DNA from 4 places in the Gottfriedia sp. NPDC057948 genome. Region 1 is predicted to be linked to each of the others. Evidence: riboswitches for the same ligand, from Rfam matches in the RefSeq annotation. Region 1 holds a riboswitch; each other region holds the start of a gene.
The links. A riboswitch is a leader RNA that binds a small molecule or an ion and turns the genes downstream of it on or off. The one in region 1 is predicted to bind S-adenosylmethionine.
Positions count from the first base shown of each region.

Region 2: it holds a riboswitch for S-adenosylmethionine, as region 1 does, so the genes downstream of both, ACFVRR_RS20000 (methionine ABC transporter ATP-binding protein) here and ACFVRR_RS15585 (bifunctional homocysteine S-methyltransferase/methylenetetrahydrofolate reductase) in region 1, are expected to answer to the same signal.
Region 3: it holds a riboswitch for S-adenosylmethionine, as region 1 does, so the genes downstream of both, ACFVRR_RS01155 (LLM class flavin-dependent oxidoreductase) here and ACFVRR_RS15585 (bifunctional homocysteine S-methyltransferase/methylenetetrahydrofolate reductase) in region 1, are expected to answer to the same signal.
Region 4: it holds a riboswitch for S-adenosylmethionine, as region 1 does, so the genes downstream of both, ACFVRR_RS18730 (2,3-diketo-5-methylthiopentyl-1-phosphate enolase) here and ACFVRR_RS15585 (bifunctional homocysteine S-methyltransferase/methylenetetrahydrofolate reductase) in region 1, are expected to answer to the same signal.

Region 1 covers NZ_JBHVPN010000010.1:76,039-84,151, forward strand. The annotation lists gene ACFVRR_RS15570 (hypothetical protein) at 1-260, opposite strand, end outside; gene ACFVRR_RS15575 (hypothetical protein) at 475-771, shown strand; gene ACFVRR_RS15580 (terpene cyclase/mutase family protein) at 786-2,651, shown strand; SAM riboswitch class I at 2,764-2,867, shown strand; gene ACFVRR_RS15585 (bifunctional homocysteine S-methyltransferase/methylenetetrahydrofolate reductase) at 2,948-4,774, shown strand; gene metH (methionine synthase) at 4,771-8,113, shown strand, end outside.
Region 2 covers NZ_JBHVPN010000017.1:83,283-91,395, reverse strand. The annotation lists gene ACFVRR_RS20010 (MetQ/NlpA family ABC transporter substrate-binding protein) at 1-152, opposite strand, end outside; gene ACFVRR_RS20005 (methionine ABC transporter permease) at 149-817, opposite strand; gene ACFVRR_RS20000 (methionine ABC transporter ATP-binding protein) at 807-1,823, opposite strand; SAM riboswitch class I at 1,999-2,116, opposite strand; gene ACFVRR_RS19995 (hypothetical protein) at 2,422-2,856, opposite strand; gene ACFVRR_RS19990 (ASCH domain-containing protein) at 2,862-3,212, opposite strand; gene ACFVRR_RS19985 (sulfite exporter TauE/SafE family protein) at 3,431-4,222, opposite strand; gene ACFVRR_RS19980 (sulfurtransferase TusA family protein) at 4,296-4,523, opposite strand; gene ACFVRR_RS19975 (MBL fold metallo-hydrolase) at 4,545-5,672, opposite strand; gene ACFVRR_RS19970 (sulfurtransferase TusA family protein) at 5,717-6,289, opposite strand; gene ACFVRR_RS19965 (rhodanese-like domain-containing protein) at 6,345-6,641, opposite strand; gene ACFVRR_RS19960 (DsrE/DsrF/DrsH-like family protein) at 6,662-7,138, opposite strand; gene ACFVRR_RS19955 (metal-sensitive transcriptional regulator) at 7,266-7,526, opposite strand; gene ACFVRR_RS19950 (aminotransferase class V-fold PLP-dependent enzyme) at 7,732-8,113, opposite strand, start outside.
Region 3 covers NZ_JBHVPN010000001.1:235,220-243,332, forward strand. The annotation lists gene ACFVRR_RS01140 (spore germination protein) at 1-853, shown strand, start outside; gene ACFVRR_RS01145 (GerAB/ArcD/ProY family transporter) at 854-1,945, shown strand; gene ACFVRR_RS01150 (Ger(x)C family spore germination protein) at 1,942-3,033, shown strand; SAM riboswitch class I at 3,186-3,292, shown strand; gene ACFVRR_RS01155 (LLM class flavin-dependent oxidoreductase) at 3,473-4,522, shown strand; gene ACFVRR_RS01160 (ATP-grasp domain-containing protein) at 4,538-5,494, shown strand; gene ACFVRR_RS01165 (histidine phosphatase family protein) at 5,751-6,335, shown strand; gene ACFVRR_RS01170 (aldo/keto reductase) at 6,384-7,373, shown strand; gene ACFVRR_RS01175 (hypothetical protein) at 7,721-8,113, shown strand, end outside.
Region 4 covers NZ_JBHVPN010000015.1:69,622-77,734, forward strand. The annotation lists gene ACFVRR_RS18720 (carbon-nitrogen family hydrolase) at 1-406, opposite strand, end outside; gene ACFVRR_RS18725 (pyridoxal phosphate-dependent aminotransferase) at 553-1,737, shown strand; SAM riboswitch class I at 1,795-1,898, shown strand; gene ACFVRR_RS18730 (2,3-diketo-5-methylthiopentyl-1-phosphate enolase) at 1,963-3,183, shown strand; gene ACFVRR_RS18735 (2-hydroxy-3-keto-5-methylthiopentenyl-1-phosphate phosphatase) at 3,189-3,842, shown strand; gene ACFVRR_RS18740 (methylthioribulose 1-phosphate dehydratase) at 3,839-4,465, shown strand; gene ACFVRR_RS18745 (cupin domain-containing protein) at 4,482-4,994, shown strand; gene ACFVRR_RS18750 (DUF421 domain-containing protein) at 5,044-5,742, opposite strand; gene yjeM (glutamate/gamma-aminobutyrate family transporter YjeM) at 5,944-7,443, shown strand; gene ACFVRR_RS18760 (hypothetical protein) at 7,524-7,664, shown strand; gene ACFVRR_RS18765 (hypothetical protein) at 7,831-8,113, opposite strand, start outside.

The sequences.
Region 1 (8,113 bases):
CCATTTCCATCTGCAAATTGTGAACGTTCATTTGCTGTTTGGCTATTGTCTCTAGCGTTTTGTCCGCCTTGATTTGCGTTCATTCCAACATTACGATTAATTTGACCTCCGCCTTCAGCTCTTTGTTCGACTTGGATGCGATTCTCTTTAATTTCAATGTTGAAAAAATTAAAATTGATTGAACCATCTTGATTAGCTGCCGCAAGCACCTCTTGAATTTCTTCTTTTAAAGCTTTGAAATCTTCAAATTCTGCTGCCATACTAAAAACCCTCCTTTCTATCAATACTCTCACTATATTCAGTTTTAATAGTTTCTGATTAGACATTTAATAGATTTTTAATTTAAATACTTTAGAAAAAAAGTTTGAAATTCCCACTAAAATTTGTTGTTTTTCCAATTAACAGGTACTAATTACACAGAATAATTCATTATTTCACATTTAAATCATAGATTAGTAATGGAGTGTGATCTAGTTGAATCCTTTTTTAATAAAAATAGTAAAATCATTTTGCGGTGTAATTGTTATCGACCTGTTATTACTCATTTATTGCTTGTTACTAGGTAGCTATTTTCATATTTTACATTCATTTACTTGGTTCGGTTTTAAAATAATTGTTTTACCTTTTAGCCTTTTAGCTTTTATTATTTCAATTGTTTATTTTAGTAAAAAAATAGAAATCGAGGTATCAGAAGAAATTGATGAACTTGAAGAAATTGAAATTGAGCATTCAACAAGAATGGAAAAATACCATCAGACAGAAAAAAATTGAACTGAGGTGGTAAAATGGACCTCGAAAATATTGTTTTACGAAATATTGAAGAGCGGATTAAACGTCTTAGAGCAAAACAAGATGAAAATGGTTCTTGGGAATATTGTTTTGAAGGTTCATTAATAACGGATAGTTTTATGATTTTATTAATGAATGATCTTGAATACAAAAATCAAAAGGTCATTGATGGGATTATTGATCGGATTATCAATCTTCAACATCCGAATGGAGCTTGGAAATTATACGAGGATGAAAAAGATGGAAACTTAAATGCTACAGTACAAGCTTACATAGCTATATTAATCTCAAAAAAGTATACAAAAGAACATTCAAGTATGAAGAAAGCTGAAAAATTTATTCGTGAAAACGGTGGTATTAAAAAAACGCATTTTATGTTAAAAATGATTCTAGCTACTCATGGTTTAATTGAGTATCCTAAATTATTTTACTTTCCAATGAGTTATTTTTTGCTACCAGATAAAATGCCGTTAAGTTTATTTGATTTAAGTAATTATGCTAGAGTTCATTTAGTTCCAATGATTCTTTGTATAAATAAGCGATTTAAAGTGAAATTGGATGATGATCTAACTATCGATCATCTTTTGGAAACTAGTGAGGTAGAATGGTTTTACGAGGAGCGAGGGAGTTTTTATCAGTTTTTACTTGAGGAAGGTAAGAAGCTAGCTTCGTATCCTCTCTATTTTCACCAGAAAGGATATGAAAAGGCTGAGAGATTTATTCTGGATCGTATTGAAACAAATGGAACTTTTTATAGCTATGCTACTTCTACGTTTTATATGATTTATGCTTTAATGGCTTTAGGCTATGAATCTACTTCATCTGTCATTCAAAATGCGCTACAAGGACTTCTTTCATATGCAGCCGATACTGAAGCAGGTCTTCATATTGAAAATTCGCCATCAAAAGTTTGGGATACAGCATTATTGTCATATGCAATTCAAGAAGCAGGTTACCACGTAAGTGATCCAATTGTTTCGAAATCCATAAACTACCTAATTAAGAAACAGCAAAATATGAATGGTGACTGGAAGGTTCATGCTAAAAATTTAAGTCCTGGTGGTTGGGGCTTCTCTGATGTTAATTCTTTTATCCCAGATAATGATGATACTGGTGCAGTTTTAAGGGCGTTAACTAGAAGTTCTTTGGATCAGTCCACAATTCATGAAAGTTGGTTAAGGGGAGTTCATTTTTTACTTGGACTTCAAAATGATGATGGTGGTTGGGGAGCTTTCGAAAAAAATGTAACGAATAAATGGTTAACATTTTTACCAATTGAAAATGCAAAAGATGCAATCATAGATCCTTCAACTGCAGATTTAACTGGACGTATTTTAGAATTTATTGGAAACTATACGACGATTTCAAATGATGATCCGATTGTGAAAAAGTCGGTTAATTGGCTTTTGAAAAATCAAAAATCAAATGGTAGTTGGTATGGTAGATGGGGGATTTGTTATATTTATGGGACTTGGGCAGCGATTACTGGGCTCAGAGCCGTTGGAATACCTAAAAATCATGAGGCAATTAAAAAAGCAGAGAAATGGTTAGTTAGTATTCAAAATGAAGACGGAGGTTGGGGAGAATCGGGTCTTTCACCTGTTAAAAATAAATATGTTCCTTTAAAATTTAGCACTCCTAGTCAAACAGCGTGGGCAGTCGATACTTTACTTTCAATTCGTAATAAAGAAGATGGAATAATTAGAAAAGGGATTAAATTTTTAACTACTCAAAGTGAATTATCAAATAAAGCATTAACTTATCCAACTGGATTAGGATTACCTGGTCAGTTTTATATTCACTATCATAGCTATAATGAAATTTATCCGCTATTAGCACTAGCACACTATAAAAATAGTTAAATAATACTATTATGTAAACAAAATAAATTTATTTTTGGAAATCTTTCCATAAATGTCTTTTCTTTATCATATAAATATAGTAAACTATTTTATATTGAACATAACTAAATAATCCTTATCGAGAGTGGTGGAGGGACTGGCCCTTTGAAACCCGGCAACTTTAGCGAAAGCTAAAAAGTGCTAAATCCAGCATGTTTAAAACATGAGAGATAAGGCGTAATCTGTACTTAAACGTCATTCTCTCATTTTTTTGAGAGAATGGCGTTTTTTATTTTATCTAAACGGGAAGTGATTGAATGGGCTTATTGGAAAAGTTAAAAGATGGAATTGTTTTAGGTGACGGCGCAATGGGAACACTTTTGTATTCTGGTGGACTTCACAGCTGTTTTGAAGAACTTAATATTACTGAGCGTGATCGAATCATTCATATACATGAACAATATATAGATGCTGGCGCAGAAGTGATTCAAACAAATTCGTACGGTGCTAATGCTGGAAAACTGAGACAATATGGTTTGGAAAAGCTGGTTAAGCAAATTAATCAAATGGCTGTTAGAAATGCTAGAGCGGCATCAAAAGGAAGAGCGTTAGTAATCGGTGGTATAGGTGGAATGAAATATGTAGGTTCTTCTTTTACGACACCTTTAGAACGTGAAATGATGCTGCTTGAGCAAGCTTCAGCGTTACTAGAAGAAGGCGTAGATGGGATCATGCTTGAAACATTTTATGATGAAAATGAATTATATGATGCTGTAAATCTATTAAGAGGAAGAACGGATTTACCAATTATTGCACAAGTAACACTACAAGAAATTGGCGTCATGCAAAGTGGCCAATATATCGAAAAAATACTTCCTAATTTAATCGATTTGGGTGCAGATGTAGTTGGAATCAATTGTCATCTAGGACCACTTCATATGTTGGAGTCATTAAATACTGTTTCATTACCAACGAATGGTTTCTTATCGGCATTTCCTAATTCAGGATTACCTCTATACACTGATGGAAAATACGTATACAAATCGAATCCAGAATATTTTGAAGATATGGCAAAACCATTTATTGAACAAGGTGTAAGACTAATCGGTGGATGTTGTGGTACAACACCAGCGCATATCGCTGCTTTACGAAGTAAGATTGATACTTTACAGCCTGTTACAAAAAAAGAAGTGAAAAACAGAACAATTAAAATTACAATCCCTAAGCAAGAAGAACAAAAGAATGAAACTCTTGCAGAAAAGGCAAAAAAGAGAACGACCATCATTGCAGAACTAGATCCACCAAAAACATTACAAACTAGAAAGTTTTTTGAAGGAGCGAAAGCATTACATAGCGCAGGGGCTGACGCAATTACGCTAGCAGATAATCCACTAGCTTCACCTAGAATTTCGAATGTGGCAATGGCATCACTACTTCAAAGATTGGATGTACCAGTCTTGACGCATTTAACTTGTAGAGATCGTAATATGATTGGACTTCAATCTCATTTAATGGGTCTATCAACATTAGGATTAAATGAAGTTCTTGCTATTACAGGTGATCCAGCAAGGGTAGGAGATTTTCCAGGTGCAACTTCAGTATATGATGTAGCATCACTTGAACTAATTCGAATGATTAAAGAAATGAATGAAGGTAGACTTTATTCCGGTAAAAGCTTAGGAAATGGAACGAGATTTTCTGTCGCTGCAGCTTTTAACCCGAATGTTCGAAAATTTGATGCTGCAATTAAAAGACTTGAGAAAAAGGTCGAGGCGGGAGCGGATTATTTTTTAACGCAGCCTATTTATGATTTTGAAACGATTGATAAGTTATTTGAGGCAACTCGTCATATTAAACAGCCAATTTTTATCGGAATTATGCCATTAGTTAGTAAGAAGAATGCTGATTTTATCCATTACGAAGTTCCAGGAATTACTTTATCTGAAGAGGTAAGAAACAGAATTTCATCAGTGGAACCAGAGAGAGCAGTTGATGAAGGGAAAAAAATTGCAAAAGAGCTTATTGATTATGTTAAGGATAAATTTAACGGCATTTATTTTATCACTCCATTTTTGAAGTATGAAATAACAGAGGACTTAATTCAATTTACTAAAAGCAGCAATAAAGAGGAGATTCAACTATGAAAACTTTAGATCTAGCATTAAAAGAAAAAATATTACTTCTTGATGGAGCAATGGGAACGATGATCCAGCAAAGAAATTTAACAGCAGAAGACTTTGGTGGTGAAGAATACGAAGGTTGTAATGAATATTTAGTTGTTACAAGACCGGATGTTATACAAGATATTCATGAGGAATATATATTTGCTGGGTCTGACATTATCGAAACGAACACATTTGGGGCAACGAATATTGTTTTATCCGATTATAATTTACAGCATTTAGATATCGAACTAAATGAAATTGCAGCAAGGATTGCAAAGCAAGCTGTTGTGGCATCGGGTAAAGATGTATATGTAGCAGGTGCGATGGGTCCAACAACAAAAGCAATCAGTGTTACAGGTGGTGTGACTTTTGAAGAATTAATTACTGCATATAATCGACAAGCAACTGGCTTAATTAATGGTGGAGTAGATGTTTTATTAGTTGAAACTTGTCAAGACATGAGAAATGTTAAAGCTGCATGTATTGGGATTAGTAATGCATTTAACGAATTAAATAAAAAATTACCAGTTATGATTTCCGGAACGATTGAACCAATGGGAACAACATTAGCAGGTCAAACAATTGATGCTTTTTATTTAGCCATTGAACATATTTCTCCTATTTCAGTTGGCTTAAACTGTGCAACAGGACCTGAGTTTATGAGAGACCATGTTCGTTCATTGTCAGATCTATCTGAGACATTTGTTTCATGTTATCCAAATGCTGGTTTACCAGATGAAGATGGACATTATCATGAGTCACCAGAATCTTTAGCGCACAAAGTACGCGATTTTGCTGAACAAGGATGGATCAATATTATAGGTGGTTGTTGTGGAACAACTCCGGAACATATTAGAGCAATGAAAGAAGCTGTAAGTGGAATATCTCCTCGTCAACCTAAAAAAAGAGAGGATCATGCGGTTAGTGGGTTAGAATCACTTCGCTATGATGATAGTATGAGACCACTTTTTGTCGGTGAAAGAACAAACGTTATTGGATCGCGTAAATTTAAAAATTTAATCGCTGACGGAAAATTTGAAGAAGCTTCAGAAATTGCGAGAGCTCAAGTGAAAAAAGGTGCTCATGTCATCGACGTATGTATGGCAGATCCTGATCGTGAAGAAGTTGAAGATATGGAAAATTTCGTAAAGCAATTAGTTAATAAAGTAAAAGTACCAATCATGATTGATTCAACTGATGAAAAAGTAATTGAATTAGCACTGACTTATATTCAAGGTAAAGCGATTATTAATTCGATTAATCTTGAAGATGGGGAGGAGCGATTTGAGAAAATTTTACCTTTCATTCATAAATATGGTGCTGCCGTTGTAGTGGGTACGATTGATGAAGATGGGATGGCAGTATCGGCAGAAAGAAAATTAGAAATTGCAAAAAGAAGTTATCAACTATTAACTGAAAAATATAAAATTCGTGCGACAGACATCATTTTTGATCCGCTTGTTTTCCCTGTTGGAACAGGTGATACACAATATATCGGTTCTGCAAAAGCAACAATTGATGGCATTAAATTAATAAAAGATGAATTTCCGCAGTGTTTAACGATTTTAGGTTTAAGTAATATTTCATTCGGTTTACCAAACACTGGTCGTGAGGTGTTAAATGCCGTTTTCTTATATCATTCTACAAAGGCTGGACTTGATTACGCGATTGTAAATACTGAGAAACTAGAACGATTTGCTTCTATTCCTGCAGAAGAACGTGAGCTTGCTGAGAATTTATTATTCCATACGTCTCAAGAAACATTAGATAAATTTGTTGAGCATTTTAGAAATTCAGTAAAGAAAGAAGAAAAACCAAAAGAACAGCTTCCGATTGAAGAAAGATTAGCAGCGTGTGTAATAGAAGGTTCAAAACAAGGATTAATAGAAGATCTACAGGCCTGTCTTGACCGTGGTGACATACCATTAAATATTATTAATGGTCCACTAATGACTGGGATGGATGAAGTTGGAAGACTTTTCAATAATAATGAGCTAATTGTAGCTGAAGTATTACAAAGTGCAGAAGTAATGAAGGCATCTGTAAACTTTTTGGAGCAATTTATGGAGAAAACTGAAAGCTCTAGAAAAGGAAAAGTCATTTTAGCAACTGTTAAAGGTGATGTTCATGATATCGGAAAGAATTTAGTCGATATTATTTTGACGAATAATGGCTTTGATGTTGTCAATTTAGGTATTAATATTCGACCAGATGATTTAATTACAAAGATTCGTGAGAACAAACCCGACATAATTGGTTTATCAGGCTTATTAGTAAAATCTGCTCACCAAATGGTTATTACAGCTGGTGACTTAAAAAGTGCAGGAATTGACACACCAATATTAGTTGGTGGCGCTGCATTAACTAGAAAATTTACTGAAAATCGAATTCAGCCAATTTACGATGGATTAGTTGTTTATTCAAATGACGCGATGACTGGTTTAGACTTAGCAAATAAAATTGTTAATCCAAATGAATTAAAAGCATTAGAAGAAAAGAAAAAGGCAATTAAAAAAATAGACAATGTGATTGAATTGCCAGTTCCTGAAGTTAGTACAAAGAGATCAGCAATACAAAAGTCAGATTGCCTAGTTCCTTCATCTTTAAGTAAAACGGTCATTAAAAATATTCCAGTAGCTCAAGTGGCACCTTTTATTAATTACCAAATGCTAATAGGACATCATTTGGGGGTAAAAGGTAAATGGGAAAATCAAGAACGTGGCCAAGAGTTATACGAGTTAGTTCAAGAATTCTTAAAAGATGGAAATGAATATTTTGACTGCCAAGTAATCTATCAATTTTTCCCGGCTCAAAGTGATGGCAATGATGTCATTATCTATGACTCTGAAACGAAAAAACCGATTGAACGTTTTCAATTTCCAAGACAAAGAAAAGAACCAAATCTTTGTATAAGCGACTTTTTAAATCCTGTTGGTGAAGAGATGGATTATGTTGGATTCTTCTCTGTAACATCAGGCCCACGAGTAAGAAATATTGCCGAAAGATTGAAACAAGAAGGGGAGTATTTAAAGAGTCACGTTTTATTCTCATTAGCCCTAGAATTAGCAGAAGGTCTAGCTGAAAAAACGCATATGCTAATGAGAGAAAAATGGGGATTCCCAGATCGTCCAGATTTCACAATGTCTGAGCGTTTTAAAGCAAGATATCAAGGAATCAGGGTTTCATTTGGTTACCCTGCTTGTCCAAATCTTGAGGATCAAGAAAAGCTATTTAAGTTAATTGATCCAAATGAAATTGGGATTAATCTAACAGAAGGATTCATGATGCTACCAGAAGCATCTGTAACTGCAATGGTAT
Region 2 (8,113 bases), on a different contig from region 1:
TGTACAATATTCCAAAGTTCATAATCATCACCGTTAATACCAATCTTAACTGTTCTCTCTTTTCCATTACCTGATGATGCGTTAGAACCACATGCTGATAATACTGAAACTGTTAATAATAATGCTGCAAAAATAGTAAAAAACTTTTTCATCCTCTTTTCCTCCTTACGTATCTTGACCACGTATTTCCTAAACTTTGTATGAGTTGAACAATAACTACTAGTAATACAACTGTAATGACAATAACCAATGTTTCAAAGCGTTGATAACCATATGTAATAGCTAAGTCACCTAATCCACCAGCACCAACAGCACCTGCTGCCGCAGTCGATCCAATCAATCCAATCGTTGCTGTTGTAAATGAAAGAATCAACGATGGAATCGCTTCAGGCAAAATAAACTTCACGATGATCTGAAACTTTGTTGCTCCCATTGAGTAAGCTGTTTCCAGTACTCCCTTATCTACTTCTAACATGGAGTTCTCAATCAATCTTGCCAAATATGGCCCTACAAAGATTGAAAGTGGAACAATTGCTGCAACTACTCCAATGGACGTTCCCGTCAATAATCTAGTAAATGGAATAATGGCAACTAGCAAAATAATAAATGGTACAGATCGAACAATATTAATAATGGTATTTAACAACGTAAATAAAGGTTTGTTTTCCATTATATGACCTGGCCTTGTTACAACTAGGATAATACCTAAAGGCAATCCTATGATTGTGCCAAAAATAAATGATCCTAGCACAGTTAGAAATGTATCTTGAGTTGCCTGCAAAAACTGCGGCCAAAAGAATTCCCAATTAAGCTCCATTTAACTCAACCTCCCTCACATCTATCCCCTTTTCCGAAATAAATTTAATAGCTTTTGCGCTTTCCTCTTTTGTTCCTTCTAGTGCCACAAGCAAATTCCCATAAGGTCTTTCTTGTAACTCTGTAATCGATCCATAAAGAATATTTAAATGTATATCGAATTTTTTAAGAACCTCTGATAATAATGGGTTGCCTGCCTTGTCACCTAGGAAGACTAATTGATAATATTTTCCCTTTGATAATGATTTCGATAACTTAGGCGGCACCTCATTTTGTAATACAGTGTTAACAAAATTCTTTGTAATACTTTTTTGTGGATTCGTAAAAACGTCATAAACATTACCTTCCTCGACAATTTCACCATCATCAATGACCGCCACTTTATCACATAGATCACGAATTACACTCATTTCATGGGTAATAAGGAAAATTGTAAGATTATAGGATTTATTTACCTTCCTTAAAAGCTCTAATACATTCTTTGTTGTTTCAGGGTCTAATGCAGATGTAGCTTCATCACATAGCAAAAGATCTGGATTTGTTACGAGTGCCCTTGCTATTCCCACTCTTTGCTTTTGTCCTCCCGATAAGTGCCCCGGAAATACATCTTGCTTCCCTGTAAGTCCAACAAATTCAATTAACTCCATTACCTTTTCCTGAACATCCCGTTTCTTTTTTCCTTCAAGGTATAGCGGCATTGCTATATTATCAAATACCGTTTTAGCAGAAAGTAGATTAAAGTGTTGGAATACGACACCAATTTTTCTACGTGTCTTACGTAGCTCTTCATCTTTTAATGTCATTAGGTCCAATCCATCAATGAGAACTGATCCTTCTGTTGGCTCTTCAAGTCTATTTAAACAACGAATCAATGTACTTTTTCCTGCTCCGGAAAAACCAATGATTCCAAAGATCTGGCCTTTCTCTATTTTCATATTAATATTATTTAAAGCTTTAATTGGTGGTCTTCCAGGATAAACCTTGGAGACATTTTTTATCTCAATCAAATTACTTCCCCCATTGCAAGTTATTTCAATCACCATAACTAAGTAAACAGATTCGAAAACTAGGATTTATAACTATATTTCCCCCTTTTTCTCCTATGGCACCACATCAAAAAACCCCCCTTCATATCCAATAAGACAGATAAGAAGAGGGGTTAAAATATATAAGCCACTTTACTTCTTATCTTTCAAATCGCATGAACGATTTGCAGGAATTAGCACGGTATTTGTTACGAAACAACAAACCCGTTGCCGAGGTATCGCAGGGCCAGTCCCTCCACCTCTCTGGATAAGTAATAGAATTTATTAAGTTTTTAAATTATTGAGTTCATGTTATCCCTCTTTTTAGAATCCGTCAAGAATTATTTTTAAATTTTTTTGTAAAAATTGTGTTTGTAAATAACATTTTTTTACGAACACTACTTTATACACTCCTTAGGACCTATCTATTCAAATCAAAAAAGCCTATTTCATATACCGTCCGAAATAGGTCAGTATACTTATTTTTTTCAGTTTTTATTAGTATTTCATTTAAGAGAAAGACAAAAAAGCAGACAAGCTTCTTCGATAAAAAGAACCTGTCTGCTTTTTTGAATTATGCCTACCATAATGCAGGCTTTACTACCATAAACCATAGCATAACCATCAAAAGAACGATGTAAATCCAGATAGATCGACGAAGCTTCTGAATCAGCATTCTCTGGTCATGTGTTGGTTCACTAAATTTCCGTATGGTCGGTGAAAAGGCTCTAGCTAGGAAAAATAATGAACTCACCAAAAGAAGAATCGTCATCACAATCCAAGATGTCTTCCACGACCAATGACCCACTAGTACCAACAAGACTCCTGATCCAACCAATACATGCCCAGCATGCTTTGCCAATCTGACAGCAAACCGGAATACATCCAAATAGCTCTGTTGGATCGCAGACTTTGAGGTATGCAGCTTTTTGAGTATCGGAATCAATACAAAAAATGGGCCAATCGATAAAATTACACTAGCAATATGTATGTAAAGAAGCATTCTATACAGCATAAAAATTAATCTTGGATGAGACGAAACTCATGAACCCATACCCTCATTTTTGGCAGCCAAGGCATTCCTGGATGGATTGACAAAATCGATTGCTTATATTCTTCTACAGTTGAATAGCCTTCCTGGTTAGCATCTTCATCTGTCAATTCACCAAGAGCTTGAGAATAAACTTTTTCAACAACATACTGATGATTTTGAAGGGTCATCACTTCCCCAACATCCGCATATCTTCCGTTTCGGCGAGTAGCAGTTTTTTGTCCTACCAATACCTTTTCGACATCCGCTTGAAGCGTAACAAGGCGTTCAATTGTACATGTTTTTGGCGGTAAAGCGTTCGTTTCATTTTGATTTGACATATAATTCATTCTCCATTTCAATTTAATTTTTAGGTAAGGCTAAAAAAACGACTAGTTCCATTTTAATTAATATAGTACAAAATTAGCAAATTTTATTTAAGAATATTGCTATTAGAAGCAACAAAAAGGAGCTCACATCTAGCACCCATATTAAAGACCAATAGAAAAACAGAAAAACTCCCAAAATAGTTTTTCTGTTTTTTATAGTTAATCCTTATTCAACTAATCCATGATTTTATAATCGTAATCCAAATTTTCAAAGCAGTAAAACCAATTAGAACTGCCAGAATCCCTCGTAAAACCTGTGTTTTTGTTTGTTTGCCTATTTTTGCACCTAATGGTGAAGCGATTAAACTTGCAATTACAACAATAATTGTCGGCAAAATTTCAACCTGACCAGTAGAAATTTTCCCGATCGTTACGCCTATTGATGAGATAAATGTAATGGCTAATGACGATGCAATAGTCACACGAGTTGGTATTTTTAAGATCGTTAACATGATTGGTACTAACAGAAATGCTCCTCCTGCACCAACAATCCCTGCACTAGTGCCCACAACAAATGCTAGGCCAGCCGCAAGCCATACATTAATTGATATTTGACCATCCGCTGACATCTCGACGTTTTTTCTAGGAATAAACATTAAAACGACCGCAATCATTGCTAAAATTCCGTATACAAGATTAATTCCATGTTCTGAAAGTAGATTTGAACCGAATCCACCAAGAAAACTTCCTATTAGTACACTTATTCCCATACTTACTATTACTTTTTTGTTTAGATAACCGCTTTTACGATAGCTTAATACTCCACCTAAAGTTGCAAATACTACTTGGACGGCACTTATACCTGAAACTTGATGTGGTGTGAAAGCAGCAAATCCTAATAATGGAGGAATAAATAGGAGCATTGGATAATTTATAATCGCTCCACCAATTCCTACCATTCCTGAAATAAAGGACCCAAAAAAACCAACTAAGAAAAGTACTAAAATTAAGGTCCACTCCATTTAAAGTCCTCCTATAATAGAAAAGGAGAGGTGACTCTCCTTTAAGTGTGTAGACAAAGTTTAAAAACTTGGCTTAACCTTTTTTAATCCAAAATTTTAAAACATTGTCTTCTTCGGTATAATTTAATAATTCGTGTCCACCTGATTTAGCCCAAGCTGCAAGGTCGTTTTTAGCACCTTTATCAGTGACGTGAATTTCTAATACTTCGCCTGCTTCAATCTCTGCAATTGCTTTTCTTGTTTTTACAATTGGAATTGGACATGCTAAGCCTTTTGCATCTAATAATTTTGTAGCTTCCATTCTATTCTCCTCCAAGTCTCATTATCGTACTGCACAGCGATTTGGACCAATTTCCATTTCTCTTAGTTTTTCTTCATTTAAACTAATTTTGCCCATATTAACTTCACGGATTTCTTGATATGAGTTTGGTTGTGGCGGTAAGTTCTCAGTTACTAACTTTCTAAACTCACTTTCACTCTCAATGTTCAATCCATGATTCTGATCAAATAAATATCCTAATTTTTTATAAACACTACCATCCTCGTTCAATTCACTAATCACCATAAAATGTGATGGTAGCACGATTAATTCAAGCGATAAATTTCGGTATTTTTTATAAAGTGTTTCGCGTAAGTCCCCTACCCAATCCTCTGCCATACCAGCAAGATCGGGTCTTCCAATTGAATCGATAAATAAAATATCACCAGAAAGTAAGAACTTTTCATCAATAACAAATGAAGTTGATCCGATTGTATGACCTGGTGAATAAAAAGCCTCAATACTGATTGCTGTTTGACCAATCATTACCTTATTACCATCTTCTAATGGACTGTATTTAAAAGTAACCTCTTTAGCATCCTTTGGAGGTAACCAGTATGTTGCTCCCGTAATCTCAGCAATTTTTCTTCCACCAGAAATATGGTCTGCATGAAGGTGCGTATCAAATACATTTGTAATTTTTGCGCTCTTTGTATTTGCAAAATCAATATAGATATCCGTCATTCGAGTAGAATCAATAATAGCAGCCTCATCATTTGAAATAACCATGTAGGATAAACATCCCTTACCGATTCTGACAAATTGATACAGTTCTCCACCATTTTTCAGATCTGCAATTTTTACTGGTTCTAGATGTTCACTCCACTCTTTCATTCCGCCTTTAAGGTAAGCTATGTCTAGTCCCTCATCTGAAAGCATCTCTGCAATCATGATGGAAGATCCTTCTTTAGCACACACAACTAAAACATCTGTACTTGTAGGAATCTTATCTAAAATATCTTCAACCCCATCAAGTAAATCAAAATAAGGTATATTTAAATGTTCAAAATTTGAACCTTCTATTTTCCAATCGTTATAATCTTCAGTATTTCGGACATCTAAAATAAATAGTTCTTCTTTATCGAATATTTTTTTTGTAATCTCTTTTGCAGACATTGCTGTGACTGCCATCCTTAATACCCCCTATAGTATAAATTTTTTCAAAAAAAATTAGATTAACCTTTTATGATTGCTGTTTGCCCAGACCATTCAGTCATTCCAGGTATGACATTAAACACATTAGTAAAGCCACTAGAAACTAGTAATTGAGCAGCAAGGTCACTGCGGTTTCCAGTTCTGCAAACGATATATATTTCATTTTCTTTATTTAATTCTGTCATACGGTTCTCCAATTCACCTAAAGGGATTGATACCGCATTTGGTATATGATTAAATACATATTCTGCTTCTTCTCTTACATCTAAAACGATTATATTTTCATTTTGTAGTTTTTGACTTAATTGATCGTTCGAAATGACATTTTCAAATCTTTTTTCAATTGTATTTTCATCTGAAGATTTTCTTAAATAGTGTAGTAATACTTCTCCATTTTCGATTGTTCCTAAGTATTGATTTCCAGTGCTTTCCGCCCAAGCTTTAATATCTGCTTTTGAACCTTTATCAGTCGCTTGAACCTCGATTACTTGCCCATTATCTAAATCCTTCATTGCTTTTCTAGTTTTTACAATCGGCATTGGACAAGCTAATCCTTTTGCATCTAATTTCATATTTGTTTTAATGAATTCCATATTATGACCTCCGCACTTAGAATACCACTTGGGGTATTTATTTAATCAAAAAAAATTATTCTACGGTACCGAACCAAGAAAGCATTCCGCCTACCATGTTTTTAACGTTAAACCCTTGAGATTGAAGGAATTCTGTTGCACGGCCACTTCTAGCACCTGAACGACAAACCATAATATATTCTTTTGATTTATCTAATTCGTGTAATCGAAATTCGATTAATCCGAGTGGAATATGAATAGCTTCAGGGATTTTCCCTGCTGCAACTTCATCTACCTCACGAACATCGATAAGGGTAACTTCTTTTCCAGTTTTTAATTTATTTTCAAGCTCAATTGCAGTAATTTCTTTCATGTTATCCAATCCTTTCTAAATTATATAAATAAGTTAACTTGACCTTCTTCTGCTTCACCAATGTATGCGGCAACACCAGCATACTGAATATTCTCTAATAGCTCTTCGGTTTGTAGACCTAACAGATCCATTGTCATTGTACATGCTACTAAATTTATTTCTTGTTCTTGGGCCATTTCAATTAATTGTGGTAAAGGCAATGCATTATGCTTTTTAATGATATCCTTAATCATCTTTGGTCCAAAACCAGCAAAATTCATTTTAGAAAGTCCCATTTTATCAGCGCCTCTAGGCATCATCTTTCCAAACATCTTTTCAATAAAACCTTTTTTTGTTGCTATATGTTCACCTTTTCGTAAAGCATTTAAACCCCAAAATGTATGAAAAATAGTTACCTCATGATCAAAAGCTGCAGCACCGTTCGCAATAATGTAGGCAGCCATGGCTTTGTCATAATCTCCACTAAATAAAATGATATTTGTTTTCTTAGTTGTCATATTCTTTCTCCTTTTCATTCTTTATACCCACTAGGGTATATAACAAAACAAAAAAATATATCTTATATATACTATTACCCCTATGGGTATATGATATTAAAAATAAAAAATTGTGTCAAACCATATATTATCTACTTTTTACAAGTAAGTTTACTGCTTCTTTCACTAAATCTTCAGCATCTTGCCCGTTTTCATTCGCATTTCGGACACAATCAACTAAATTCGAGCTTACTATAACGCCAACCGTACGATCCAAAGCTGATTTAACTGCTGATAACTGTGTAATGACATCTTTACAGTCCTTGTCTTCTTCTAGCATCTTTAAAATTCCACGAATCTGTCCCTCAATTCGTTTTATTCTATTTTTTACTGGATCATCATATTTCATTAAATCACCCCTAACTTATAAAACTAAGCTTAACCTTTTTTTAGAATATATGTGCAATATTCTTACTTAGAATATATACCCCACAGGGTATGTTGTCAATCATTTAATTTTATATAAGTTAGCCTTCTTTTAGTTAGTTAAGAGTAAATATGAACAAAAATGATCACAATAATGTGATCATTTTTGTTCGAGTTACTTTGAGATTTTATGATTTCACTGTCATTTCCATCTCAAAATAAGTACCCACTTCCATAACTGCTTCGTCTTTATGGATAAAGTCATTTTTCTCTTTTAAATAAATATAATCATTAGACCATTCACCAATGTTTTGAAGAATATCTTTTAAAGCATTCGTAAATAATAATACCTCTTCATTTGTAGTCGTTGGATGAACACTCATGCGAATCCAACCAGGCTTTACACTAATATTTCCATTATCAATTTCATCTGTAATTGATTTAGACATTTCTTTTGTAATATTCAGAAGCATATGTCCATAAGTACCTGCGCATGAACAGCCGCCTCGTACTTGAATTCCGAAACGATCATTTAATAATCTAACAACTAAATTATGGTGAATATCCTTT
Region 3 (8,113 bases), on a different contig from region 1:
TTATGCAGATCAAAAGGTAATTGATGAATTAAAAAGTCGTATTAAGAGGGTAAAGATGGATGTAATACTAGCAGTTGGTCAATTAGAAAGGAAACTTTCTGATAAAAAGATTCATTTATTTCCTACAATGATGATAACAGAAAGACCTGATCGAACTGTTTACAATCTTGCCCAAGGTAAAGTTGCTATTGTTATGGATGGAACGCCATTTGCTTTGAGTACGCCTACGGTATTTTTTGATTTTATCTCTGCAATGGATGACTTATATCATTCATTCTGGATAAAAAAACTTTTGCAAACAATTAGATATATTGCCCTAATTATAACATTGGTGTTACCAGCTTTTTATATTGCCATTACCTCGTATAACCCGGAAATATTAAGGTCCCAACTTACTTTGACGATTGCAGGTAGTAGGGCAGGAGTTCCTTATCCATCATTTTTTGAAGTGCTTTTTATGATGTTAGCTGTTGAAATGTTAGTTGAAGCTAGTATTAGACTACCACGAGTAATTGGCCCAACTGCTACGACTGTTGGTGGACTTATACTTGGTCAAGCTGCACAACAAGCACAACTTGTAAGTTCCATCATGATTATTATTATTGCATTTGTTGCCATTTCTAATTTTACGGTCCCAATCAGTGCAATGAGTTTCGCAATTAGATGTATTAGATACCCACTGATTATATTAGCAACTCTATTTGGGTTGGTCGGATTAGTTGGAGGTATGCTTGTACTTATCTGTTATTTTGCTAATAAGCGGAGCTTTGGGACTCCTTTTTTTGCGATTGATTGGGGAACTTCCGATAAAATTGAAACGATAACTGAGAAGCCAAAAGGGGGGCAAAGCTAATTGACCCGTCATTTTTACTATACTGTACTGCTAACAATGATGTTGAACATTATTATCAATGTACCCATGATTTTAATTGGCGAGCGTTTTAATGGGTCTCTTATATCTATGGTGTTAAGTGTTTTGATTGGTGGAATATTTATTTATTTGTTTACGATTGGAATAAGTAAATTTCCTAATAAAGGATTGCCAGAAATTTTTAACAATAGACTACCTAAACTTGTTAAAAACATTTACTTAGCATTTTTAGGCGTAATGTGGTTGGCTTCAGGGGCTTTTGTTTTAATTTCGTTCACTTATATTAGTGTATTGTATTTAAATACTGAGTTAAATATGGGATACGTTTTAGCTTTTTTTCTAGTTATTGTTATTTATGGAGCAAATTGTTATACAAAATCAATCCTCAACGTTATTGAATTAATGGTACTTGTAGCCACTCCAGTTGTTATTTTTATCGTTTACAAAGCTATGGCAAGCAAATATTTTTATTTCGATCATATTAAAAGAATACTCCATTATTTTTGGCAAATGCCAAACTATAGTTCTATTTCAGCTGCTACTTATTTTTTTACAGGCTATATAAATCTAGCAATCCTTAATCGTTATCTTGATACGAAAAAGGTTATTAAATTTGTGTGGATTTTACCTTTAATCGGATTCATTGTAATTAGTTTTACATTTTTCGTCCCAATTGCTTTTTTAGGTATTAAAGGGATTAATAATGTAGTGTTTCCTTGGATCTTCATAACTGATTCTCTAAGAATGGAATATGGGTTTATCGAAAGAGTGCTATATTTGATGCTTTATATATTCCTTTTGTTGTCACTATTATTTAGCATATTAACATGGCATATTGGTTTAAAACTATTTGAAGGAATGTTTTTTAATTATAATTTGAAACCTGCTAAAAAAAGGAAATTTTATGGATATATGATCTTACTATTTTTTGGAGCCGTTACGATGACACTGCAGACATTTACGAACGAAAGAGAATTATCTGATCTAATTAAAATATGGCAAAATATCCGTTTTCCTGCTGAAGTCATATTAGTAGTGTTAATTTTTTTCTTATCACGGAGGCAAAGAGCATGAAACGTATTTTAACGTTGTTGCTAATTATGGAATTAAGTTTTATGTCTGGTTGCCAATTACTCGATGTTGATAAACGTTTTTTTGTCGTAGGGATAGGAATTGATCATACCGATGAAGATGGCGTCTACCTTGTGTCAGTAAAATTAGCCATCCCTACAGCACAAATTGGAGCCGGAAAATCTAAATTTCAAATTATTTCTCAAAAATCAACCTCAGTTTCTGAGGCAATTAGAATAATCCAATCTTTAGTAGATAAAAAATTAGATTTTGCTCAATGTAGGGTAATCGTGATCGATAAAGAGCTACTAGTTGAAAACCAAATTGATTTGATGAAGTGGTTTATTAAACGGCCAGATATTCAAGGTGTTGCTTATGTAGCTGTAGGAGAACCTACTGCAAAAGAAGTTTTATCATGGAGGGTTAAATCAGAGAGATTAGCGGGTAACGCTCTTGTGTTAGCTTTTAATGAAGAATCAAATAGGTCACCATATGTAATGTCAGAGATACTTAATGATTATTATATGCGATTGATAGAAAACGGTATAGATCCATATTTACCTATTATTGAACCGTTCGATAGTTCCTTTAAAATTAATACTTCCGCAGTTTTTAAAGGAACAAAATTTAAAGCAGTATTAAATCGTGATGAAACAAGGATGCTTAATGAGCTCTTAAATACCAAAGTAACAACATTAATTAGTGTTGGAAAAGGAAAAAATCAATTTTACATAAGTGCTGAAAATACGAAAACTGACATGAAAATTGTTATGCCTAAAAATAAAAAGCCATATCTAGACGTTCATATAAAAGTAAAAGGATTCATTGAGGAATCTAAAAAGACACTACATCAAGATAGAGAATTGAAAGAGTATGAGAAAAAAGCATCAATCATTATGAGCTCAAGAACAAAAAAATTTCTAGAACGTCTACAGGAATTAAATGTTGATCCACTTGGACTTGGGTTAAACTATCAAGCAAAATACGGAGTGACAAAAAAAGAAATAAATAAGTGGAAAGAAATTTATCCGAAACTTAAATTTCGAGTAAAAACAGAAGTGAAACTAAAGGGAACTGGTACGATGTATTAACTTCGATTTAATGGCAATGAATAATTGTAAAATTTTATTTTTTCTAATAAATACATCGAAGAAAGCGCTATCTTAATAAAAATGTTTAATTCCCCGTATTGACAATCTGTTTACTAGGATTTATGATTCACTTAAAGAAATTACATAATTCAAACTTATCGAGAGTGACCGAGGGATCAGGCCCTATGACGTCCGGCAACCTCCTTATTTAGGAACGGTGCCACTTCCTGCAGAATGAAATCATTCTGATAGATAAGTCGAAAACATTTGTTTCCGATGCCTCTTTCTGAATGAAAGAGGCTTTTTGTATTCGTAATGATTTACATTGGAGGTTGACATTACTCGTAGTATCTTGATTTTGAGACGAATTTCATAAAACTAAACCCAACTTAACCAATGCGAAAACTAGACAATTTAGAGGGTGAAGGAGAGAATAGAAATGAAATATGGTTTTTGGTTACCGATTTTTGGAGGATGGTTACGTAATGTAGATGACGAAAGCATGCCACCAACATTTGAATATGCTAAAGAGGTCATTCAATCAGCTGAAAGATGGGGATATTCGACTACTTTAATTGCTGAATTATATTTAAACGATATTAAAGGTCCAGAGCATGATTCACTTGAAGCTTGGTCAACAGCAGCGGCACTTGCTGCAGTAACGGAAAAAATCGAAATTATGACCGCGATTCGTCCAGGTTTTCATAATCCTGCAGTAACAGCAAAAATGGCTGCTAATATCGATCAAATCAGTAACGGCCGTTTTACGCTAAACGTCGTTTCTGCATGGTGGGCAGAAGAAGCTCGTCAATATGGCGGTATTTTTACAGAACATGATGAACGCTATGCCCGTACAGAGGAGTTTATTGATGTCCTAAAAGGCTTATGGACAGAAGAAACGTTCAATTATTCAGGAAAATTTTACGACTTAAAAGATACGAAACTTGCTCCAAAACCTGTACAAAGACCAAACCCGATTCTTTATGCAGGTGGTGAAAGTGAAAAAGGTAAGCAAACAATTGTTGAAAAATGTGACGCTTATGTGATGCACGGTGGAACAGTTGAAGAAATTAATCAGAAAGTAACAGATATGAAAGTACGCCGTGAACAAACTGGCAATGCACCTTTAAGTTCTTTCGGTATGGCTGCTTATGTTATTTGTAGAGATACAGAAGAAGAGGCTTTGGCTGAGCTTGAAAAAATTACAACAGTGAAAGATTCAAGCGGTTATGCTGGTTTTAAAGACTTCACGACAAAATCACAATTAGAACAACAAATACAATTACAAGATTACTCAGTTTCAAATCGTGGTCTTAGAGCAAATCTAGTAGGAACACCAGAGTTAATTGCAGACCGAATTTTACAATATGAAGAAGCTGGCTTAGACTTATTATTATTACAATTTTCACCTCAACTAGAAGAAATGGAACGATTTTCAAAGCAAGTTATGCCATTAGTAGAACAAAAACGTAGTTTAATAAAAAGCTAGAAAGGGGATTTAAAGATGAGTAAAGTATATGTAATTCATGAAAATAGTGAGTGGACTGTGCATTTAACAAAAAGATTAGAGGAGCTTGGAGTTCCTTATGAGGAATGGCATCTAGACGAAGGTACGGTAGATTTATCATCAGAACCACCAGAAGGGATCTTTTATAGCAGAATGAGTGCTTCTTCTCATACACGTGATCATCGTTTTGCAGCTGAATTTACTGGGCAAGTATTAGCTTGGCTTGAAGCACATGGTCGTACGGTGTTAAATGGAACGAATGCCTTGAAGCTAGAAGTTAGTAAGGTTTTACAATATTTAGAGTTAAACAAATATGGTGTTAAAACGCCAAAAACGATTGCAGCTGTTGGTAAAGAAAACATTCTTAAAGCAGCTAGTAGCTTTGAAGGACAGTCATTTATTACGAAGCATAATCGTGCAGGTAAAGGGCTAGGTGTCCAGTTATTCCAGAGTGTTGATGCTTTAAAAGCTTATGTCGAAGGACCGACTTTTGAAGAACCGGTCGATGGTATTACACTGATTCAAGAATACATCAAATCACCTGAAAACTACATCACTCGTTGCGAGTTTGTTGGCGGAAACTTTGTTTATGCTGTTAAAGTAGATACTTCGGAAGGGTTTGAACTATGCCCAGCGGATGCATGCCAAATTGGTGATTTATTCTGTCCGGTAGGAGAAGAAGTAGAAGAGAAGCCTAAGTTCCAAATTGTTGAAGGTTTTGACGACGAAATTTTAGAGAAATATAAAGAAGTTCTAGTTAAAAATAGTATTCAAGTTGCCGGAATCGAATTTATCCGAAATGCTGAAGGTGAAATTTATACTTACGATATCAATACAAATACCAACTATAACTCAGATGCAGAAGAAAAAGCTGGGAAATTCGGAATGCTTGAAGTAGCTTTATTCTTAAAGAAGACTTTGGAAGAAAAATATAGTACAACAGCAGCGTCTTAATTTGCAATTATCGCTTTGAAATTAAAAAAGGTTCAAACCGAAGTATAACAAGGGTTTGGGCCTTTTTATGTTCAAATTTTTTTGTTTTTCAATATTTTTTCAAATCTTTTACTTGAAATTAAGAGTAAAAGGCATTCATTTAAGAGGAATATGCTAACGATTAAAAATATAATATTAGATTGTAAGTTAATCTCTAATTTTGAAACAAAACCTGTTACCCGAAACTTATTTTTTAGATTAGAAAAGGGGGATACGAATGAAAAAGACTTTGTATCTAATGAGACATGGACAAACACTATTTAATAGTAGAAGGAAAATTCAAGGCTCGTGTGATTCACCTCTAACAGAATTAGGAATTAAACAAGCAGAGGCCGCTGCATTGTATTTTAAAGAACAAAATATTATTTTCGATCATGCCTATTGTTCTACATCAGAAAGAGCGAGTGATACGCTAGAGATCGTGACAGAATTGTCGTATACAAGATTAAAAGGCTTAAAAGAATGGAATTTCGGAACGTTCGAAGGTGAGAGTGAAGATTTAAATCCACCGTTACCGTATGGTGACTTTTTTGTTAAGTTTGGTGGAGAAGATCAAAAAGAACTGCAACAAAGAATGGCTACTACATGTCAAAAAATAATGGAAGAGGATAATGAAGTGGTATTAGCTGTTTCTCATGGAGCAGCATTGCGAAATTTTATGAGGCATTGGGAACATAAAAGCTCTATTACACAACAAGATCGAATTGGAAATTGTTGCATCCTAAAATTTGAGTATGAGAACAGGGAATTTAAATTAGTAGAGATTATCAATCATAATTTTAGTGATGTAGTCCAAGTATAGTTATTTTAGATTAATAGATTACATATTTCTGAAAGTGAGGATATAAAAATGGAATACACAAAACTTGGAAATACAGGATTAGAAATATCTAGACTTTGCCTTGGTTGTATGGGATTTGGTGATGCTAAACGTTGGATCCATCCATGGGTAATCGATGAGGAGAGTAGCCGTACAATCATTAAAAAGGCACTAGACTTAGGTATCAACTTTTTTGATACGGCGAATGTCTATTCAGATGGTACTAGTGAAGAATTTGTTGGAAGAGCTTTAAAAGATTATGCCAATCGGGATGGAATAGTACTTGCTACGAAGGTATATTTCCCTATGCACAAAGGTCCTAACGGTTCAGGACTTTCCAGAAAGCATATTATGAGTGAAATTGATAAAAGTCTTAAACGCCTCGGAACAGATTATGTGGATTTATATCAAATCCATCGTTGGGATTATAACACACCAATCGAAGAAACAATGGAGTCACTTCATGATTTAGTGAAGGCTGGTAAGGTAAGATATATCGGTGCTTCCGCTATGTACGCATGGCAGTTTCTGAAGTCTCTACATGTTGCAGAGAAAAATGGATGGACCAAATTTGTCTCGATGCAAAACCATCTGAACCTCATATACCGTGAAGAGGAAAGGGAGATGCTGCCACTTTGTAAGGAAGAAAATATTGGCGTCATTCCGTATAGTCCACTCGCGTCAGGAAGATTGACACGTGATTGGTCAAATACGACGCTAAGATCTGAAACTGATGAAACTCAAAAATCTAAATACGGTGCAACTGAAAATACGGATCGACTTGTTGTGGAGCGTGTTGCAGAGATTGCTGAAAAACATGGAGTAACAAAATCAAACATAGCTCTTGCCTGGTTACTGCAGAAAGAGCCAGTATCAGCGCCAATTATTGGGGCTACTAAAATTTCACATCTAGAAGATTCAGTTGGTGCATTATCGGTTAATTTAACAACTGAAGAAGTTGCGTATTTGGAAGAGCCTTATGTTCCACATCCGGTAGTTGGTGCTTTAGGCTCTAATTAATGTTAATTATAGTAAAATGAGTTGATCCCCTATTTTCCTTAAGTGTGAAGAGGGGATTTTTTAGGTAATTTCACTATCAATATCTCTAGATTATAACGTATGAGTTAGTATATATATCGTTCATATTGCTTTTCTAAGACTTACTTGTAGAATAATTCATAAATCAACTGTACAAGCTGTAATTTTTGCCGTTTCTAACTCAATATTTATATTAGAAAATGCTTATGTAAGAGCACTTCACTCAAAACTTTTGAAGTAGGACATCATCACTTGTTTTTTCATATTACAGTGATATATGTTGCAATATGCCGGAAAATCCTTCATATTTGTTAAAAAGGAGGTCCGTTATGCGAAGTGATATACAACCGAATGAACGAGCTTTTTCTTCCAAGGAAGTAGCAGAAGAACTGGGTATTGCAACACCTACTGTTCGAAAGTATGGTCAAATCTTAGAGCGCAATGGATATGAGTTCTTGAAAGATGGCGATCGACGTATCTTTGTTCAATCTGATATTAGAGTGCTTATAGCGTTACGCGATTCAGAAAAGCCCCTGGAAGATACTGCAAAAGACCTCGTTTTTCAACAAAAAGAAAGATTAGAAGGTTACGATGAAACACAAATTGCCATATCTGATACATATGAAAATTTACCACATGACCCAAATCAATTAAAAGAGTTTTTAAGGTTTTTAGTCAGTGAACTCGCAGCTGCACGTGAAATGAATGTTCAAATGAAAAAT
Region 4 (8,113 bases), on a different contig from region 1:
ATCCATCGATTTCAAAAAGGCCATCTGTTTCCCCTGATTGAAGATAGTGATGCTCGTTCATTAACTGGAACAAATGAACTTTATCATAAGTTTTTACTAATTCACCAGTACTGCTAATAACAATTAATGTATTCGTAACACCATTTTCTCTTGCAATTGGGAACGAACCAGCAATCAATATTACATTATTTGATTTTGCGATGGATTGAAGTTCAGAAATAATCACTTCTTGTTCACCTGTGTGCAAACCAATTTCTTCCAGACAATAGCCTGTTGTCCATAGCTCAGGTAGTACGATTACACGAATATTTTCTTTAATAGCTTCGTTTATTTGAGTTTTCATTTTCTCTAAATTAGTCTTTGATTCACCTAAAATAACGTCAGATTGAATACACGCAATTTTAATCACAATTTATTCACCCTATTCTAAATTTTATAGACATTTTTAAATCGAGCATATATGATGGTGAAAGTTATTGCAACAGTCGTTCATGAAAATCAGTCGATTAAGAAACGATCTATTCAAATTAATTTTATTATATTTTTGGAGTGATTAACTTGAATCATAGTAAACTATTAAACAATTTACCAAAACAATTTTTTGCTTCACTAGTCCAAAAAGTGAATCAGTCAATTAATAATGGTCATGATGTCATTAATCTTGGTCAAGGAAATCCCGATCAACCTACACCCGACCATATTATAAAAGCATTACAAAAGTCTGTTGAAAACCCTTTAACTCATCGTTATTCTCCGTTTAGAGGAATGAGCTCTTTAAAAAATGCTGTTGTAGAATTTTATAAACGAGAGTATGATGTTGATTTAGACCCAGAGGAAGAAGTAGCCATATTATTCGGTGGAAAAGCTGGATTAGTAGAGCTACCACTTTGTTTATGTGACGAAGGAGATACAATTTTAGTTCCAGACCCAGGCTATCCAGACTATTTATCTGGTATATCTCTTTCAAAAACAGTTCCATACATGCTTCCATTACTTGAAGAAAATCAATTTTTACCAGATTATAAATTAATTCCTCAAGATGTTTTGGATGCTAGTAAAATATTATTTATCAATTATCCAAATAATCCCACAGGTGCTATAGCATCTGAAGAATTTTTTAAAGAAACAGTTGCGCTTGCAAAAAATAATCAGATTACTGTTTGTCATGATTTTGCTTACGGTGCATTTGGTTTTGACGGCAAAAAACCTTTAAGTTATCTTCAAACTCCAGGAGCAAAGGAATGCGGGATTGAAATTTATACCCTTTCTAAAACTTATAATATGGCTGGTTGGAGAATTGGTTTTGCAGTTGGAAATAAAGAGATTATTTCAGCAATTAATCTTTTACAGGATCATCTTTATGTTAGCATCTTCCCTGCTGTTCAAGAAGCTGCAGCTGCTGCGCTAACTGAATCTCAAGAAAGTGTAAAACAACTATTAGCACTTTATGAAGAGCGTAGAAATGTATTTATTAGCGGCTGTCACGAAATTGGATGGGAAGTAACTGCACCTGCAGGTTCGTTTTTTGCATGGTTAAAAATCCCATCAGGTTTTACATCACAGGAATTTGCTGATCTTTTACTTGAAAAGGCTCATATTGCAGTCGCTCCCGGAAATGGATTTGGAGAATATGGAGAAGGATATGTAAGAGTCGGCCTACTATCAGATATTGATCGATTGAAGGAAGCAGTTGCTAGATTAAAAGAGATTGAAATATTTTCAAAATTTAATGTTTGACAATTGTGATTGTTCATGAAATAATTCGATTAGATTAAGAATTCAAAATTAAATATTACTTTATTCAGAGTAGGTGGAGGGACCGAGCCCGATGAAACCCGGCAACCGGCTAGTTAACTAGTACGGTGCTAATTCTCGCAGCATTTGCTGGCAGATAAGGTGTAGGTAAACCTCTCCTTAGTGGAGAGGTTTTTTGTTTGACTAAAACTTTTTGGAGGTTTTGAAATGAGTGGAGTAATAGCAACTTACCAAGTTTATGATAAAAATCATCATTTAGAAAAAAAGGCAGAGTCAATCGCGCTAGGTTTAACGGTTGGTTCATGGACGAATTTACCTCAAAATGATCAAATTCAATTACAAAAGCATAAAGGCAAAGTTCTTTCAGTACGTGAAATAGAATGCGAAGAAAATGTCGTTAACTTTCTAGGCTATAAACCGACAAAAGGGATTATTGAAATCTATTATCCTAGCTTAAATTTTTCAGCTGATCTACCAGCAATTTTAACAACCGTTTTCGGTAAGCTATCCCTTGATGGTGAAATTAAACTGATTGATTTAAATTTTACGGATGACATTTTAGCTCTTTTTCCGGGTCCAAAATTTGGTATTAAAGGTATTCGAGAGAAATTGGATGTATATGATCGACCTTTATTAATGAGCATTTTTAAATCAATTATCGGCAGAGATATTCAATACATTTCAGAGGAATTAAAAAAGCAAGCTTTAGGTGGCGTAGATTTAATAAAAGATGACGAGATCCTTTTTGACACAATTACATCTATTACGGATCGCGTCACTCACGGAAAAAATATTTTGAACCAAGTTTATGAAAAAACAGGACACAAAACATTATACGCGGTGAATTTAACTGGCCGAACATACGAGTTAAAAGAAAAAGCATTACGTGCTGCTGAAGCTGGTGCTGATGTATTTTTATTAAATGTGTTCTCGTATGGAATTGATGTACTGCAAGGATTGGCAGAAGATCCATCAATTAATATTCCAATTATGGCCCATCCTGCTGTATCGGGTGCATTTAGTTCATCTCCAATTTATGGTATTGACGCAGGATTATTACTTGGTAAACTTTTACGAATTGCTGGCGCAGATTTTAGTCTTTTCCCTTCACCATATGGATCAGTTGCGTTAGAAAAAGAGACAGCTTTAAAAATCGCTGAAAATTTAACAGTTTCAAATGGATTAAAAGAGACATTCCCAGTACCTTCTGCTGGAATTCACCCAGGACTTGTTCCTCAATTAATTCAAGATTTTGGAATTGAGCAGGTCATCAACGCTGGCGGCGGTGTTCATGGTCATCCGGATGGACCAATTGGTGGAGGTAATGCATTTAGAGAAGCAATTTCAGCAACATTATCTGGAGTTGACCTAAAAGACTACGCACTTCCAAATACATCACTACAAAAAGCATTACAACTTTGGGGGTAACAACAATGGCAATAAAGATTTTTTGTGATTTTGATGGAACAATTACAGAGGGAGACAATATCGTTAATTTAATTAAAGAATTTGCTCCACCTTCAGTAAGTGGATTAACAAGTGAAGTATTAAATGGCAATATATCGATTCGAGAAGGTGTAGAGAAAATGTTTGCTACGATTCCTTCAACGAAAAAACAAGAAATGACCGATTATGTAATCAATCGTACAGTCATTCGAGATGGTTTTAGCGATTTTATACAATTTGTAAGCGTACAACAATATGAGTTAAAAGTTGTAAGTGGCGGATTAGATTTTTTCGTTCATCCAATATTAGCTGATTACCTTCCATCTTCGGATATTTTATGTAATCGTACTGACTTTACAGGCCAAACTGTAAAGATTCATTGGGATCATTCTTGTGATGAAAACTGTACGAATGATTGTGGAATGTGTAAACCATCTGTTAAAAGAAAATTTAGTGAAGCAAATGATTTTATCATTGTCATTGGTGATTCAATTACTGACTTACAAATTGCAAAAGAAGCTAATTTAATTTTTGCTCGAGATTTCTTAAAAGATAAATGTGAAGAATTATCTTTACCTTTCATTCCTTTTGAAAATTTCTATGATATTCGAGCTTCATTAGAGACGGAGGTGCTAGTATGAAGGACTTTTTCAAACATTATGATGAAATTCGCGAAGTAAAAAAAGTACTTGCTGATCGAGATTGGTTTTTAGGAACTAGCGGAAATTTATCAATTAAAGTAAATGAGGAGCCTTTAAACTTTTTAGTTACAACTAGTGGTAAAGATAAAACTAAACATACTTATGACGATTTTTTACTCGTTAATGAATTTGACCAATCTGTTTGGGATGAATCAAAAAAACCATCAGCGGAAGCCATTTTGCATCGTCTAATTTATCAGCACACAAATGCAAAATGCGTTCTTCATGTACACACTTTAGCAAATAACTTTATAACAAAGGATTTCCCATATCAAGATGAGTTAGCTTTTTCTGGTATTGAAATTATTAAAGCGTTGGGACTTTGGGAAGAAGATGCAGAAATTACAATTCCAATTATAAAAAATCATGCGCATATCCCCACTCTTGCAAATGAATTTCTTCCACATATTAAGAATGATCATGGTGCTGTATTAATTCACAATCATGGTATAACAGTATGGGCAGAATCAGCATTTGAAGCAAAAAAACATTTAGAAGCTTATGAGTTTCTATTCCAATACGCTTTACAAGGTATACAAAAAAATACATTTATAAAGAACTAATTTGGAGGAATGAAGAATGGCAACAATTTGGGTAGAAAAAAAAGATTATCATATTACAAGTGATGTTGAGGTAAAAGCATATTTAGAAGAACAAGGTGTAATTTACGAAAATTGGAATATCGAACAATTACATAGTTCGTTACAAGAAAAATTTATTTTATCAGATGATGAAAAAGCAGCAATTCTTGAAACTTTTAAAGCTGAAATCGACAGTATTTCATCAAGACGTGGCTATTTAGCAAGTGATATTATTACTCTTTCAGAAGCAACTCCAAATCTTGATGATTTACTTAAAAACTTCAACCGCGAGCATCATCATACAGATGACGAAGTTCGCTTCATAGTTAGCGGTCACGGTACGTTTATTATCGAAGGAAATGAAGGATTTTTCCATGTTAATTTGAATCCTGGAGATTTAATTTCTGTACCACCAAATGTACGCCACTACTTCACATTAGCAGAGGATCGTAAAGTAGTTGCTGTTCGATTGTTTGTTACTACTGAAGGCTGGGTGCCGATTTACGAATAATTTGATAAAAACTAAATTGACTCATATCCACTTTTAGGATGTGAGTCAATTAATTTTCCTCTTCATTGAAATGATCTTCTCGGTAATCGATATATAACGACCCATCGGTTTGTACTTCAACAAAAAACACATCTGAAACTGATTTTATACCTACCCTTTCAAGTTGAGCCATTAACCATTTTTTATCCAAGTTTAAATTTGATAATGCATCTTCATTTACTTCCCCGTCAGATATGACTGCTGTTGAAGTCGGAAATAATAAAGTTTTTTTCCATGTTTTATTTTTTTTCGTTTTAACATCTTTTGTTTTCATAATAGATAAACTGCCATCGATTTCAAATATAGCGTACTCTACATCTTTCAACGAATAAATATTCTCATTACGAAGCATTCCTTGAAATTGCTCTGTATCTAATCTAGCTTTTTTTAATGCATTTTCCATTATTTTTCCTTGTCTAATTAAAATTATTGGTTCCCCAAGAATTACCCGACGTACAGTTTTAGATTTTAAACTTAAATACCCCATGATAATCGTCAAAACTGCCCAGCCAACTAATCCAATAATCCCATCTTCAATAGTTAATGTTTTAGATGTCGTAATTGATGCTGCTATATTTCCTATTGTAATAGCTGTTACAAATGTAAAAACATCTAATTGACTAATCTCCTTCTTCCCCATTAATCTCGTTAAAATAAATAAAACAAAAAATGAGCATATAACTCTTAATACTACTTCATTAAAGCTCATTTAGTTCATCCTTTCTCTTTCAAACCATCTATTTTAAGAATTTATCAATCAACTTAGCGTTTGAAAAATAGTACGAAACTATTCTTTATTATTTCTAAAAAATTAGTAAACCTGATTGGTTGTAATGTCCTCATAAATTACCGATTATTGAAGAAAATAATACTATTCATTTATAATCGACTAATTAACTGAGGTGAGATCTTGAGTAAAAAACTTTCACTTGTTGGCTTAATATTAATGGTATTTACAACTGTATATGGTTTTGGAAATATACCTACAGCATTCTATTTAATGGGATATAGTGCAATTCCATGGTATTTACTCTCAGCTATTACTTTTTTTATTCCTTTTGCTTTTATGATGGCTGAGTTCGGAGCTGCATATAAGCATTCAGAAGGTGGAATTTATACATGGATGGCCGATTCAGTTGGGCCTAGATTCGCTTTTATTGGAACCTTTATGTGGTTCTCTTCCTATGTAATTTTTATGGTTAGTGTCTCTTCAAAGGTTTGGATTCCCCTATCAACCTTTATTTTTGGTAGAGACAAAACGCAGTCCCTTTCATTATTTGGACTTTCATCTACTCAATCAATTGGCTTATTAGCATTACTTTGGATGTTAGTTGTGACCTATTTTGCTTCAAAAGGGATTGAAAGTATTAGTAAGGTAACAACGATTGGTGGAATTACAGTTTTCTCATTAAATATAGTATTGCTAATCACAAGTATCCTTATTTTTCTATTCAATGGAGGAAAATTTGCGCAACCAATTAAAAGCTTTTCATCAGCATTTGCTCACTCTCCTAATCCAAATTATCTATCTACCCTCTCAATCTTATCATTTGTTGTATTTGCAATCTTTGCATATGGCGGTTTAGAAGCAATCGGCGGATTAGTTGATCAAACGGAAAACGCTGAACGTAATTTTCCAAAAGGGATTACAATTTCAGCAATTATTATCTCAGTAGGATATTCGTTAGGTATTTTTTTAGTAGGTATTTTTATTAACTGGTCAAATGATTTAAGTGCTAGTACAACGAACTTAGGGAACATAACATATGTACTTATGTACAATTTAGGATTAGAACTTGGAAAAGCTTTTAATTTATCAACACATACTGCCGATCTAATTGGCATTTGGTTTGCAAGAATTACTGGTTTATCAATGTTCCTTGCATATACCGGAGCATTTTTCACATTAATTTATGCACCATTAAAAACAATCATAAAAGGCACACCAAAATACCTATGGCCGACAAAATTTTCAGACACAAATGAAAAAGGTATGCCTGTCAATGCAATGTGGGTACAATTTGCAATTGTATCCATCATTATTGTCCTAACTTCCTTTGGCGGTCAAGGAGCATCTGCATTTTTTAATAAAATAACTTTAATGACGAATGTTTCAATGACATTACCTTATATTTTTTTAGGAATTGCCTATCCCATGTTTAAAAGGAATGATCAAATCGATAAACCATTCCAAATATTAAAATCAAATTCATCTGCTTTATTTGCAAGCATTCTCGTTATATTAGTAGTTGGATTTGCAAACTTTTTTACAATCATTCAACCGGCTATTGAAGGTGATTACAACTCCACAATCTGGATGATTGCAGGTCCAATCTTCTTTTCAATATTAGCTTTACTCATTCTTAACCGTTCAAGAAAGCATACCCAAAAAGAGAAGAAAATTGCCTAGCAATCTTCCCACTTATTGTTAATAACAATTCCGAAAGTAAGTCGGAAATATAGCACATACTAAAGTTGGAGGTGATATTCATGGGTCACAATCAAAATCCACATGTAAAAAAGAAGAACAAAAATAAAGGGCAACCTACACCAGCTGCAGTTAATTCAGAAGGTTATTTTGCTCCAAGTAAATCAAATACTGAAGCTCTTAATGAAGTTAAAAATTCATAAAGAAAACTCACCGATTGGCGAGCCGTTAGGAGAAGTCAGAGGCGTAGATGCATTTATATTTATACTGATACCTAAAAATGGCTTCTAGTCGATTTTTCTACCCTGTTTGCCAATTTGCTTAAATGTATAAAAAAATGACCGTCATTTTTTTGGCGGTCTCTTTTCATTATTTACTCATCGAATTTGCAGTTTTTATTAAATCTCGAATAGTGTATTGTTTACCAGTTTCTTCTGAAAAAAGAAGTGAAATTGAATGATAAAGACCGTCTTTCTTCCATCGAATTGTTTTTGTATTATCATCATCAGCAACAATCAAAACTTTTGTACCATCTTTTAATTTGGTTGTTTTTAATGCTTGTTGTTGATCTGGGAAGGAAGCTTTTTTATTATGATATGTGATGACAAACATTGTAACCTCTACTTCTTCATTTGAGTAATTAAACGAGGTA